3 regions of the Shewanella sp. SM68 genome follow, and region 2 is predicted to be linked to each of the others. Evidence: predicted binding sites of a transcription regulator. Region 2 holds the regulator's gene; each other region holds the start of a gene.

Region 1 (4,505 bases), on a different contig from region 2:
GATTCAGTTTTACTCAGAAGCTTTAGATAAAGAGGTGCGTTACCGTAATCATATCGAGTCGAGTTTGCGTACTGCCTTAAAAAGAAATGAATTTAAGGTTCATTATCAAGCGCAAGTGAATGCGAAAACCCATCAGCTGGTGGGGATGGAAGCCCTTATCCGATGGCAGCATCCTGTAGACGGCATTATCACCCCAGATCAATTTTTACCCATAGCCGAAGAAATTGGATTAATGGAGGACATTGATGATTGGGTGCTTGAACAAGCCTGTATTCAGGCACAGGTTTGGTTAACCCAATTACAGCCAACAGGGAGAGAATTTACCATTGCCGTTAACCTGTCTGCATCGCAAATTGGAAATGAGAACCTGTTTGATAAAATAGCGAATACGCTGACTAAGACAGGACTTCCTGCTGTAGCATTAGAGCTTGAAATTACTGAGAATTGCCTTATTGAAGATCCCCATGAACATGCCAAAATGCTCGATAGAATCGCCGAGTTAGGGGTGCGTTTTGCCCTTGATGATTTTGGGACGGGTTTTTCGTCCTTAGAACATATCAAATTGTTTCCCATTAGCGTGCTGAAAATCGATAAAAGCTTTGTCGCTTCCTATGATAAGGATGATAAAGACACTCGTTTGCTCGCTGCATTACTTAACTTCGCCCATGGGTTTAATGTCATATCAGTAGCTGAGGGCGTTGAAACAATTGAGCAGGCTGAGTTTTGTACTTCTCGCCATTGTACTGTATTACAAGGTTATTTGTTTTCTCGTCCCTTAGATGCAACGGAGTTTGAGGCTAAGTATATTCTGCCGCTGTTAACTTAAACCGAGTTCCGAGTGTGATAGGTCTTGAAGTATTTCATTAGCATAATGATTTCGTCTGGTGAGGAATATTTTCTTGCTTTACACTGAGCAATAGACAAATATCAGCCCCTTTTTCTGTCGCTGTGCTTTTGGTGCCGCAGAACGGTTTATTCACTCATGCTTAAGTTGGTCACTCAGCAATGAAAATAGGTATTTTATCCCAATTCCCCCAGTTGTATTCAACACAACGTTTAGTCGCGGCTTGCCAAAGTCGTGGACATGAAGCGGTCGTGATCAATACGCTGAATTGCTATATGAATATTAATTCTATTAAACCTAGCATTCATTATGAAGGTACTGAATTAGTTGGGTTTGATGCCATCATTCCGCGTATTCATGCTAGCGTGACTTTTTATGGTTGTGCCGTTGTACGTCAGTTTGAAATGATGGGCGTATATGCCGCGAATGATTCAATCTCCATTGCGCGTTCGCGGGACAAATTGCGGGCACTGCAACTACTTTCCCGCAAAGGGATTGGCATGCCAGTGACGGGTTTTGCCAATAAGCCAAATGATATCCCAGATCTCATCAATTTGGTGGGCGGCGCTCCGTTAGTCATTAAATTACTCGAAGGCACTCAAGGGATTGGTGTCGTACTCGCTGAAACTAAAACGGCTGCTGAGAGCGTGATTGAAGCATTCTTGGGGCTCAAAGCGAATATCTTAGTGCAGGAATACATTAAAGAATCCAATGGTAGTGATATTCGTTGTTTTGTTGTCGGTGACAAGGTTGTTGCTTCGATGAAGCGTCAAGGTCCCGAGGGCGATTTCCGCTCTAATCTGCATTTAGGGGGTTGTGGTGAGGTGGTAAAAATCACCTCTGTTGAGCGTAAAATGGCTATTGCCGCTGTGAAGGCGATGGGATTGGTTGTCGCGGGAGTAGATATTTTACGTTCTAACCGTGGCCCACTGATCCTTGAGGTTAATTCGGCGCCAGGCATTGAAGGGATTGAGCAAACAACAGGGATTTCAGTGACTGAGCCTATTGTTGAATATATTGAGAAAATGGTTGCGGCCCGTAAAACAAACCGGTCAATTATTGCCTAGTAGGTGATGGTGATAAAACGACGCCACTTTTTAAGGTGGCGTTTTTTATGTTTAGAGCTTATAGATCAAAACTGTAGGAATATCCGAGTACTAGTTTGGCATCATCATCGGTGAGATCGGTATCTGAGACCATAAATGACACTGTGCCTATGCTGGTATCTGCGCTGAGAGTCACGTTATAGTCGGCATAATTATCTTCGCCAAACCAAGATTGGACGACATCACCGTTTGAGTAACCATAGTGCACTGATAAATTCAGCTTTTCAGTGAGAGGAACGGATACCGTCGCGGCAAGATAACTGAGATCTTTATTATCTAAAGGATCGGCGGCCAGATCGTCACCGGCATTGATGACTTGGGAGTAAGCAAGTTCGAGCCATTTCCACGTGACAGCAGCATGGAGCTCACCAAAATCAATACTGCCCGGCGCGTCTGGATAGGCGTAGTAGAGATAGCCAAAGTCGTAGCTGATGTCTTCGGTAATACTGCCGCCATAACCTGCATATAGATCAAGCTCGTAGCTAGTATCATCACCAAAATCCACATTCGATGCCCAAGTTCCCGCATAAAATCCAGAATCGTGGCTGTAGTCAAGGCCACCTTGGATTGCGACCGCATCTTTAGTTTGGGTCGCACCGCGCCATAGATAATTAGAGGTACCGCCAATGTTGCCTGATACGGCTGCAAAGGCGTTGCCTGCCAGTAACATTCCCGTCGATAAGGCCAAAACGCTGTACAGTGATTTCTTCATGCTCATCCCCTCGATTGACTTATTTATCGATTCACCATTGGCACACTCAAAGTCAGCTGTGGTCATTAGTGCATCTTGGTTTTTTTCTAAGGAAGGATTTGCTAATCACATGCCACTATTACAATGCCATGTAAAACAAGGTATTAGAACTTTCAATGTTAATGAAATGTTTTTATTTGCTAGTTTGTGGGGCAGAGGCGCACTTTTGTTGTGCACAAAATATTCAGTGCTTCACTGGGATTGGGCAAAAAAAACGCCTCACAATGGAGGCGTTGTATTGAATTTTATAACTTAGTTTACGCTGTCACGTAGGGTTTTACCCGCTTTAAACTTAGGCACTGTCGCTTCAGCAATTTGAATTTCTTTACCCGTTTGTGGGTTACGGCCAGTGCGAGCGGCACGAGTCGCTGTTTCAAAAGAACCGAAACCTACGATGGAGATTTTGTCACCATTTTTCATTGATTCGGTAATAGCTGCTTCAAAAGACTTCAATGCGCGTGCTGCTTCTACTTTCGTTAGATCGGCATTTTCTGCAATTTTGGCGATTAGTTCAGTTTTGTTCATTTTTATTGTCTCTTCTTTCCGTAGATTTATTTGAAATAAGCGTGCCTAACATGCCATAAGGTTTAACACTTGGAAAGCCTTTTGCGTCAAGCGTGCAGCAGGATGTTCAGTAAAGCGCAGAATATTTACTCAGTTCGTGACTTAAGTTTTATTCTTCTAACAGTTGATAGAGTAATTTTTTAACAAGTTTGGGTTCAAAGGGTTTGTCACATAAGGCATTTACACCCGCTTGGGACACATTGCTGAGGTGGGTATCGTTGGCTTCGGAAGACACCATCAAGATGGGAATGTGTGATTGTTGGCTTTCATTGCGGATAAATTGTGTCAAAGCTAGCCCATCTACACTCGGCATATTGTAATCAGTGATCACTAAGTCGAACATATTGTGTTTCATTAACGCTATGGCTTGCGCGCCATCCTCGGCCTCGGTAATTAGCTTCATCCCTAAGTTACCAATCGTGCGTTTAATGACGTTTCTTGCCATACGGCTATCATCGACCACTAATACACGCACATCTTGTACATCGAAATTACTCAGGTCGAGTTCATCGTGGCTGAGTAAATCAATCGTGGCATTCAATGCTGTACCTAAATGGTCGGCACTGAAGGGTTTAGGTAGAATCGCTACTACACCCGATTGGCGGAATATTTCAAGTTGTTCACGGCGGCACTCACTCGAGACCAGCATAAATTGGATATCTTTGCAGTCAGCGTTGGCCCTTAAGTAGCCCAAGAGATCGATGGCAGTGCCATCATCGAAATGCATGGCGCTCGCAATAAGGTCAGGTTTATGGCGAGCAATAATATCTTTAGCCGCTTCTATGTTTTCTGCGGTTTGAATGCTGAGAATGCCTTCTTGTTGTAAGCGCTGAATAATAATTCGACGCTGTGTCTCTGAAGGTTCTACTAAAAGAATGGAAAGTTCGCTGGGCGATAAATGGCTCATAGTCTACTTCAAGTTAAGAGTCGTAAGTATTTTACTGGGTCGCTAAGCTACGCTATTGATAACAGCTTAGCAACAAAGTCCATTACTGAGTTTGGCGGGTCAAATAGTGTCTCGTGACCTTAGAAAATGCGATCCAATACTGCACGAGTAAAATAACAATAATGCTCACTGTGAGTGGCAACATAGGAATGTTGTGGCCAGAAACAACTACTTTTACATCCTCAGGGGTAATGCGATAGGCAATAATTGCTGTAATCCCCAGTGCCGAGAATCCTAAGGTTTGCATGCCAATATAAATCTTCAACACTAAGCTAGACCACGGCGCCCGTATGA
Region 2 (4,505 bases):
ATACCCCAGATTTCATCGTTGAAGATCTGCGCAGTGTTGAGTTCAATGAGCAAGGACTAGTGAATAGCCGTGTGACGGCGAAACACATGGAACATTATGATTCAACGAATCAAACTTTCTTTACTCAACCTGTTTATCTTGTTTATCCAGACCAAGGTAAAGCACAATGGCAACTCAGGGCAGATCAGGGCAAGCTAAACAAGGAAACTGGCAAGGTTGTATTAGAAAATAATGTTATTATCGATGCCATTAGCCCAGAAGAACCGATTCAGACCTTGTCCACCAGTTATCTGGAACTCGATCTCAACACTATGATAATGACCTCTGACCGTACCATTTACGTCACAGGGAAAGATTTTAATATTCAAGGCCAAGGCCTTTATGCCGACCTCAACGCGCAAGAAGTGCAATTGACCAGTCAGGTAGTAGGAACATATGAAGCAAAATAACGTATTACTTGCCAGCCTAATGCTAATTATGAGCATGAGTGCTTTCGCGAAAGTCGGCGACTTAAAGCAAGAAGTCAAAATTAAAGCTGTGAGCCAAACTGCGGATATCAAAAACAACCAGATCATCTTCTTTGGTCCGGTGGAAGTTACCCAAGGCTCAATAAAAATCCAAGCAAATGAACTGCGTGCATTTTCCGCTGAAGGTGAAAATAGCAAAACTTTGGTCGCCACAGGCAACCCTGCTACGTATAGCCAAATATTAGACGATGGCCGCCCAGCATCGGCAAGCGCGAAAGAAATTCGTTACGATATGGCAAGCCGCACCTTAACACTGAAAGGTATGGCGTCATTAGATCAAGCGGGTAGCCAAGTTACAGGCAATTTAATCCGCTATAACATGATTCAACAGAAATTGATGGCCGAGAGTACTGGCAGTGGTGACGATCGCGTGATCACTATTATTCAGCCAGAAAACTATCAAGATGATGCTAAATCAGATGCTCCAGCGGATAAACCTGTGAAAAAGCAGGACTCTAAATGACCCAAATCACCTTAAGAGCACAAAATCTGGCGAAAAGTTACAAGAGTCGCCAAGTGGTTAAAGACGTCAGTCTGACGGTAAAAACCGGTCAAGTCGTTGGCCTACTCGGTCCAAACGGTGCAGGTAAAACCACGACCTTTTACATGGTTGTCGGGCTAGTGAAGAGCGATAAGGGACATATCTTTATCGACGATGATGATTTAACCGCAGATCCTATGCATCTGCGTGCCCGCAAAGGCATAGGTTACTTACCGCAGGAAGCCAGTATCTTTCGTAAGCTAACTGTTCATGACAACATCATGGCCGTACTGCAAACTCGTAAAGAACTTAAAAACGAAGAACGAGAAGAAGAACTAGAACATCTGCTCGAAGAGTTTCATATCACCCACATCCGTGACAGCCAAGGCATGTCATTGTCGGGTGGCGAACGTCGTCGCGTCGAAATTGCGCGGGCTTTAGCCGCTAATCCTAAGTTCATTTTGCTCGATGAACCGTTTGCCGGCGTCGATCCTATTTCGGTTATCGACATCAAGAAGATTATCGAACAACTCAAAAGTCGCGGCCTTGGCGTACTGATCACAGACCATAATGTCCGCGAGACATTAGATGTATGTGAACATGCTTATATTGTGAGTCACGGAAACCTGATTGCCGAAGGAACTCCAGCAGAGATCTTAGACAATCAGCAAGTTAGGGCTGTGTACTTAGGTGAACAATTCAGGCTATAGTTAATCGAGCGAAGCCTATGGAGACAATTTATACCGCCATTAGGCTTCACTCAAGATAATATTAAGCGACCTTATCCAACAATAATAACGTAGGGATCAGCGGTAACATGAAAGCGTCACTCCAGCTCAAACTGGGTCAACAGTTAACCATGACGCCACAATTACAACAGGCCATACGTCTGTTGCAACTGTCGTCATTAGAACTGCAGCAAGAGATCCAGCAAGCATTAGATTCTAATCCCCTTCTCGAGCTGGAAGAGGATCAATTCGACGCCACTAAAACCCCTGTAAACCAAACGCTATCCGATACGGATTTCAGTGAATCTAGCACTCTGCCACCAGAAAAAGACAGCTCCACCATAGACACGGCAGAGTCGCTAACCAAAGAATCCATACCCGATGAGCTCCCCATGGACACCACATGGGATGAAGTGTTTACCGCCTCCCCAAACTCAGGCCCCGGCGGCAGTCGTGAAGACGATATGCCCTTCCAAGGCGAGACCAGTGAAGGTTTGTACGAACACTTAGAATGGCAAAAAAACCTCACGCCGTTTTCTGAAACCGATTTAGCCATTGCCACCGCCATTATTGATGCCATCGACGATCAGGGCTATCTCACCCAAAGCACTGAAGAAATTCTCGAAGCCATGGGCAATCCTGAAGTTGAGCTTGACGAAGTCGAAGCCGTACTCAAGCGTATTCAGCATTTTGATCCCATAGGCGTTGCCGCCCGCGATTTAAGTGAATGCCTGCTGATCCAACTGTCGCATTTCGCCGCTGATACTCCCAACCTAGAAAACGCCCGTATGCTGATCAAAGATCATTTAGATCTGATCGCCGCCCGTGATTTTAGGTTATTGATGCGTAAGACTAAATTAAAAGAAGATGAATTAAGGGATGGTATAGCACTTATCCAAACCCTCAATCCTCGCCCAGGTTTGTTGATCACGCCCAATAATGACGAATACGTTATCCCAGATGTGTCTGTGTCGAAGAAAAATGGCCGCTGGGTCGTTGAGCTTAATCCTGACTGCATGCCAAAAATCAATGTAAATCAACATTATGCTTCTATGGCACGCAGTACCAAAAACCAAGCCGATAGCCAATTTATTCGCGGCCATCTGCAAGAGGCTAAATGGTTTATTAAGAGCTTAGAAAGCCGTAACGATACTTTGCTTAAAGTTGCTAATTGCATAGTGCAATATCAGCAAGGTTTCTTTGAGTATGGTGAAGAAGCCATGAAGCCTATGGTGCTTAACGATATTGCCGAAGCGGTAGAAATGCATGAGTCCACCATCTCACGGGTCACAACTCAAAAATACATGCATACCCCTAAGGGACTTTTTGAACTAAAATACTTCTTCTCTAGCCACGTCGGTACTGACGATGGTGGTGAGTGCTCATCCACAGCAATCAGAGCCTTTATAAAGAAACTGGTTGCAGCGGAAAACCAGAAAAAACCATTAAGCGATAGTAAGATGGCACAACTTCTGGCAGAACAAGGGATCAACGTAGCCCGCAGAACCATTGCGAAGTACCGAGAGGCTATGCTTATTCCACCTTCTAATCAGCGTAAAAGTTTATAACCTACAGTGGATATCGGAGGACGTTTCTATGCAAATAAACCTAAGTGGACACCATGTCGAAATTACCGAATCGTTACGTGCATATGTAGAAGAAAAGTTTTCAAAACTTGAACGCCATTTCGAACAGATCAATAATGTGCACGTTGTGCTCAATGTTGAGAAAATGCAACAGATTGCTGAAGCGAGAATAAACCTCATAGGTGGTGAAGTTTTTGCTACTTCAGAGCATGCTGACATGTATGCCGCTATAGACGCCCTGATTGACAAGCTTGACCGTCAGGTTATTAAACACAAAGAGAAGTTAACAAAACACTAATAATGGAACTTTGTACCATACTGCGGCCGGAGTGCACTACCTGCGCCACTCCGGGCAGCAAGAAAAAGGTACTGGAACTCATCAGCGACTTAGTCGCTGCCCAGTACCCGACCCTCTCATCTCAAGAGATATTCGAAAGCCTAGTGGCGCGCGAAAAGATGGGGAGCACAGGTATAGGTAACGGCATCGCCATTCCACATGGTCGACTAGCCGATATAGATCAGCCCATTGCCATACTAATTAAGTGTGAAGAGCCGATAGCATTTGATGCTATCGATAAGCAACCTGTTGATATTTTATTTGCACTACTGGTGCCTGCAGACCAATGTCAGCAGCACTTAAGTACCTTGTCTTGCATGGCCGAAAAGCTGAGCGACAAGCAAATATTAAAGCAATTACGCAAGACGCATGATGAAACGGAACTCTATCAGGTAATCACTGGATGAAACTGGTCATAGTGTCGGGCCGCTCAGGCTCAGGCAAATCTGTCGCCCTTAGGGTACTCGAAGATCTCGGCTATTATTGTGTCGATAACCTTCCCTTGCCATTGATTGGCAGTTTGCTTGAGCAACTCAAAGGCAGTAACGATCTCGTCGCCATCAGTGTCGACGTGCGTAACATGCCTGAGCAGGATAAGGTCTTAGTGAAACAACTCGCTAGCCTACCTCCAGATACTGAGTTAACGAGCTTCTTCCTTAACTCCAGCGATAAAATTCTGCTTAAGCGTTACAGCGAAACCCGCCGTTTGCATCCTTTGTCGAAGAGCCGAGTCTCTTTGCAAGAAGCGATAAAGCTGGAGGGAAAACTGCTCGAGCCTATGTCAAAACTGGTCGATCACTACATAGATACGTCGAATTTGAATATCTATGATTTAAGTGACCAAGT
Region 3 (4,505 bases), on a different contig from region 2:
AAAATTAATTACGGACCAACCAAAGAAAAATAAATACAACCCAATGATTCTATTTAAAATTAAATATTGTAGAACAAAAAACAATCAAAAAGAAAACATTATGTCCTACAACGTTTGTAAGCGATCTCTCACACGGGCATGGGCATCTCACTCGGGCAGTTTTTTTAACGTTTAAAAAAGCGGCAGATCATCTGCGCAAACATCACCCAATCTGCCATCAAACTGTAAAAAGGATACTGAAATGTCGCGGGTCGATTCTTCTCAAATACGAAGTGTCCCACCCATGCAAAACCATAACCAACAATAGGAATAAACCAACATAGCCACCAAGCTTGTGAAACCAAGGCAATGCCAATCAGCAGCAGAACTAAACAACTGCCAACAAAGTGCAATTGCCGACAAGTCGGGTGCTGGTGTTGGGATAAATAGAAAGGATAAAAATCGGCGAAACGTTTATAAGAGTTAGTCATCTTGTTGAACCGAATAGAATAAAAGTTGGCCATGAATACTGCCAATACTCAGCTCGCCTATGGATACAAAGTCATGCTGAGTAAACAGTTGCAAGTGGTTCTCCTGAGCGATAAACACACCAATGCCATCCAAATCAGGCTGCTCATCACACCAACTCACCACAGCTTGTACTAACTTATGTCCAAGTCCTTTGTGCTGTTCATTTGGTGCAAGAGCAATAAACTGCAAAATACCGCAGTGCTTACTGGGTAAAAGTTCAATAATACTGGACTCTTTGTTCATTAGCGCTTGAGTCGATTGCCAACCTGTACCTAACAACATCTTTAAGCGCCAATGCCAATAACGCCCTTCCCCTAAAGGCACTTCTTGAGTAACGACACAGGCTAACCCAAAGAGTCTTTCATGGTCGAATAAACCAATGAGGGCTTGTTTTTGTTGCCATAACGTATTGAGTTCTTCCCTGATTGCGGCGCGCAATTTTTGCTCATAAGCGGCTTTGTCTGAGGTAAAGAGTGAATCGACAAAAAAAGGATCATCATGGTAAGCGTTATAGAGAATAGAAGCGGCAATGCGTAAGTCTTCCGCGGTCAAATAGACTGCGCGGCAGTCCTCCAGAATTTCATTGTCCATCGTTAGCATTCCTTGACTTAGCTCACACTTTTTTATGCGTAACTGTTAATCTACCAAGGAAACTAAAAAGTGCAAATTTTAATCATAGATTGCATTTTTCAATCAGGCGCTTACTCTAAACGAAGGCACTATACTGAAAAGGAAATAATGATGGATACAACTCCAGTAGACTTAGGCCACTTGTTTGAGCAACTCGGTTTAGACAGTAGCGACGAGGCCATAGCGCAGTTTATTGCAACCCATGATATCGACCATCACATCCATTTAAGCCAAGCGCCCTTTTGGACCCCTGCCCAAAAGAGCTTTATCATTGAAGGTTTAGAAGCCGATGCCCTCTGGACTGAGCCCATTGAGCAATTAGACACTCAGCTACGTAAACGATAAGACTCGTTGGTTCAGATTTTACCGTAAGCCGTTTCACCCCAACCCACTAAGGCATTGTTGCTCAGCACGATAGGCGTACATTCATCCTTAGTGGTTTTTCCATCGCCATTATTACGCTGGGTACGATAAAACAACACTAAGACTTCTTTATTGGCTTCACCTTGTTGAGCACTTTGTTGAATATAGGCTTCACTAAAATCAGCGGTGCCCATTAAGATCATCACTTGGTCTTTAGGCATGCCTAAGCTCAGTTTGGTTAAGTTAGTGCGATTTTTATCCTGCACTTTCTCCCAAGATTCGCTGCTATCCCAGCCCGATTCCCCATCACCGACATTGACCACGCAGCCGCTAAGACCTAAGCTTGCGAGCCCTAAAAAAGTGATGGCGATAAGTTTGTTATTCAATTTATGGTTCATCATGTGACATCCTGTGTAATTATTATTGAAGCTTAAAAAATGGTATTTCGGCTGGACAATAAGCAAAATAAATGCCACAAGACAACACACTGTTTTTAAATGAAAAAAATAATTATTATTTTAAAATTGGTTTAAACAATTCAACAAATTAAGGAATTTTGCTAATTATGAGTCCCCTTGACCAAGTATTAGCGGCCGCACGTTCGCTCGAAGCCTGCGGTAAAGTACCGAGCCTTGCCTTAATTAAAACCCGTTTAGGTAGTAGCCTACCTTTACCGATATTGATCCAAGGCTTACAGCAATTTAAATCTATGCCTAAGGCGGAGCGCGAGCGTTTAGCTGAGTTGCAAACTATCAGCCCTACAACTGACGTTCCCGCAACTAACGATACCTTAACCCTTGCAATGCTCGCCGAGCGCCTGCAGATGCAACAGGCGTATTTTGAACGTCATGCTGAGCAGCAAAAAACAGAAATAATGCAATTAAAAAACGAACTGCTTGAACTTAAACAACGCATCAACTTATTAGAAATCCAAGGAAAAACAGCTTAATGTTTGTCACTGAACTGCGCTTCGAATGCTTCGCCGACACCACGATCTCTGCCGCCGAGAAGGCCATTAATCAGCTCCTTGAAGCCTATCGAGCTAATGGCCAAATCTTAGGGCGAGAATTTGCGGTCGCCTTTAATGACGGTGAGTTTAGAGTGCGTTTATTGATGCCAGAGAAAAGCAGTTTAGCGCACAAATATCACAGCCCTTGGGTCAAAAAAGCCTTAGTAGAATTAACCGACGCTAAACTACTCGCGCCGCGGGAAAAGTTTATTGGTCAGGATATCAATTCTGAAGTAAGTAATACCGAAACACCCAGCTGGCAACTGCTATACACCAGTTTTGTGCATATGTGCTCGCCCCTACGCAGCGGCGACAATTTATTGCCCATTCCCCTGTACCGTATACCCGCAACCTTTAATGGCGATCATAAACGTATTATCCGTTGGCAGAGCGAATGGCAAGCCTGCGACGAGCTACAAATGGCGGCGGCCACCAAGGCAGAATTTGCTGCGCTAGAGGAATTATCGAGTCCTGACAGTGATTTATTTCGCAGAGGTTGGGATTTGCGCGGTCGTATCGAATATCTCACTCAGATCCCGACCTATTACTACTTATATCGCGTTGGCGGCCAAGATTTAGCCACAGAAAAAACGCGACCTTGCCCACGTTGTGGCAGTCATGATTGGAAACTCGATGAACCTTTATTGGATATGTTCCATTTTCGCTGCGAACCTTGCCGCATAGTGTCGAATCTGTCTTGGGATCATCAATAACACCTGTTTATCCCCTTGCAAAACTCAACCTAAGATAAGCCACGCTTAGATTGAGTTAATACTTAGGTTAAGAATAAAAATGTCGCTCACAGAAGTTAACGTTTACCGAAAAGGTTTTGCCACATACGTTTAAAACTGGCGAAAATACCAGGATGTTCTAATGCGGGCATAGGTAATTCTTCATGTTTAACGGGTGGTGCTATCCGTGGCGATAATGCTTCAATAAACGCAGTCAAACTCGAGGACAATTGCTCAGATTGCACTTCACCAGGGATTTCAATCCATACGCTACCATCACTGTTATTGATGGTGAGCATTTTATCTCCCTCATCTAACAGACCGATAAACCAAGTCGGTGACTGCTTCAGTTTTTTCTTCATCATCAGATGACCAATCAAGTTTTGTTGCAGGCAATTAAAATCGTCATCATTCCAGACTTGCAGTAACTCCCCTGTGCCCCACTTAGAGTCAAATAATACTGGGGCGGAGAAATAATGACCGTAAAAATCATTGATCTCTGGCCATAAAGTTAACTCCAGTGCATGCTCTACATTGGCGAAACTGCCTTCAACTTTGCGTTTCACTGGCTGCCAAGAAACGGCCTGTTCAAGATCCGGTTGAAATTCGCCTTGAATACACACAGAAGGCTCACCCTGTGGGTAATAACGCGGTAGTTCACCTAAACTCGTTAAGTAAGCTTGATGATAGTTTTGCAAAAATTTATCGAGTGCGGGCAGACAAGACACTTAAGCACAATCCAATTTCAGGTATAATGTGCGCCTATTTTGACATGGAAACAGTATTGATGACACAGAATCACGATCCCTATAGTGATGCGCAAGCGCTTGTTGGCCTGACTTTAGGTAAAGCCACCGACTACCAAGCCGAGTATGATGCGTCGCTGCTGCAAGGGGTTCCACGCTCACTAAACCGTAATGCTATTGCACTCACTGGGACGTTACCGTTTCATGGTGCCGATATCTGGACGGGTTATGAGCTGTCTTGGTTAAATGCCAAAGGTAAGCCTATGGTGGCCATAGCTGAATTTCATTTAAGCTATGAAAGCCTGAATCTGATTGAGTCGAAATCGTTCAAACTGTATCTCAATAGCTTTAATCAAACCAAGTTTGATAGCCTAGATTCACTACAAAAAACCTTAGTGCAAGACTTAAGTCAGTGTGCTCAAGGTGATGTTAGCGTTAAGATTATCGAGCCAAAAAGCTTTGGTATTCAGCGTATTATTGAGTTACCTGGCACTTGTATTGACGATCTCGATATTG

What was found. The regulator sigma-54, encoded in region 2, starts transcription at its own class of promoters, with help from an activator protein. The targets are predictions, from matches to a motif close to GTTGGCACGNNNNTNGNNT.
Region 1: a site for sigma-54 is predicted at 2,761-2,779, ahead of L5M40_RS05450 (TorF family putative porin). Genes of this name have one in related genera too.
Region 3: a site for sigma-54 is predicted at 1,962-1,980, ahead of L5M40_RS05915 (DUF3192 domain-containing protein). Genes of this name have one in related genera too.

Annotation. Positions count from the first base shown of each region.
Region 1 is NZ_JAKKRU010000002.1:535,631-540,135, reverse strand. Features, by position in the region: gene L5M40_RS05460 (putative bifunctional diguanylate cyclase/phosphodiesterase) at 1-826, shown strand, start outside; gene rimK (30S ribosomal protein S6--L-glutamate ligase) at 1,006-1,911, shown strand; gene L5M40_RS05450 (TorF family putative porin) at 1,970-2,662, opposite strand; gene L5M40_RS05445 (HU family DNA-binding protein) at 2,954-3,226, opposite strand; gene L5M40_RS05440 (response regulator) at 3,375-4,172, opposite strand; gene L5M40_RS05435 (hypothetical protein) at 4,255-4,505, opposite strand, start outside.
Region 2 is NZ_JAKKRU010000005.1:256,213-260,717, reverse strand. Features, by position in the region: gene lptC (LPS export ABC transporter periplasmic protein LptC) at 1-449, shown strand, start outside; gene lptA (lipopolysaccharide transport periplasmic protein LptA) at 436-990, shown strand; gene lptB (LPS export ABC transporter ATP-binding protein) at 987-1,718, shown strand; gene L5M40_RS10890 (RNA polymerase factor sigma-54) at 1,826-3,304, shown strand; gene hpf (ribosome hibernation promoting factor) at 3,333-3,620, shown strand; gene ptsN (PTS IIA-like nitrogen regulatory protein PtsN) at 3,623-4,066, shown strand; gene rapZ (RNase adapter RapZ) at 4,063-4,505, shown strand, end outside.
Region 3 is NZ_JAKKRU010000003.1:73,237-77,741, reverse strand. Features, by position in the region: gene L5M40_RS05930 (DUF962 domain-containing protein) at 165-470, opposite strand; gene L5M40_RS05925 (GNAT family N-acetyltransferase) at 463-1,101, opposite strand; gene L5M40_RS05920 (DUF2789 domain-containing protein) at 1,252-1,485, shown strand; gene L5M40_RS05915 (DUF3192 domain-containing protein) at 1,497-1,904, opposite strand; gene L5M40_RS05910 (hypothetical protein) at 2,069-2,452, shown strand; gene L5M40_RS05905 (Zn-ribbon-containing protein) at 2,452-3,225, shown strand; gene syd (SecY-interacting protein) at 3,321-3,971, opposite strand; gene queF (NADPH-dependent 7-cyano-7-deazaguanine reductase QueF) at 4,031-4,505, shown strand, end outside.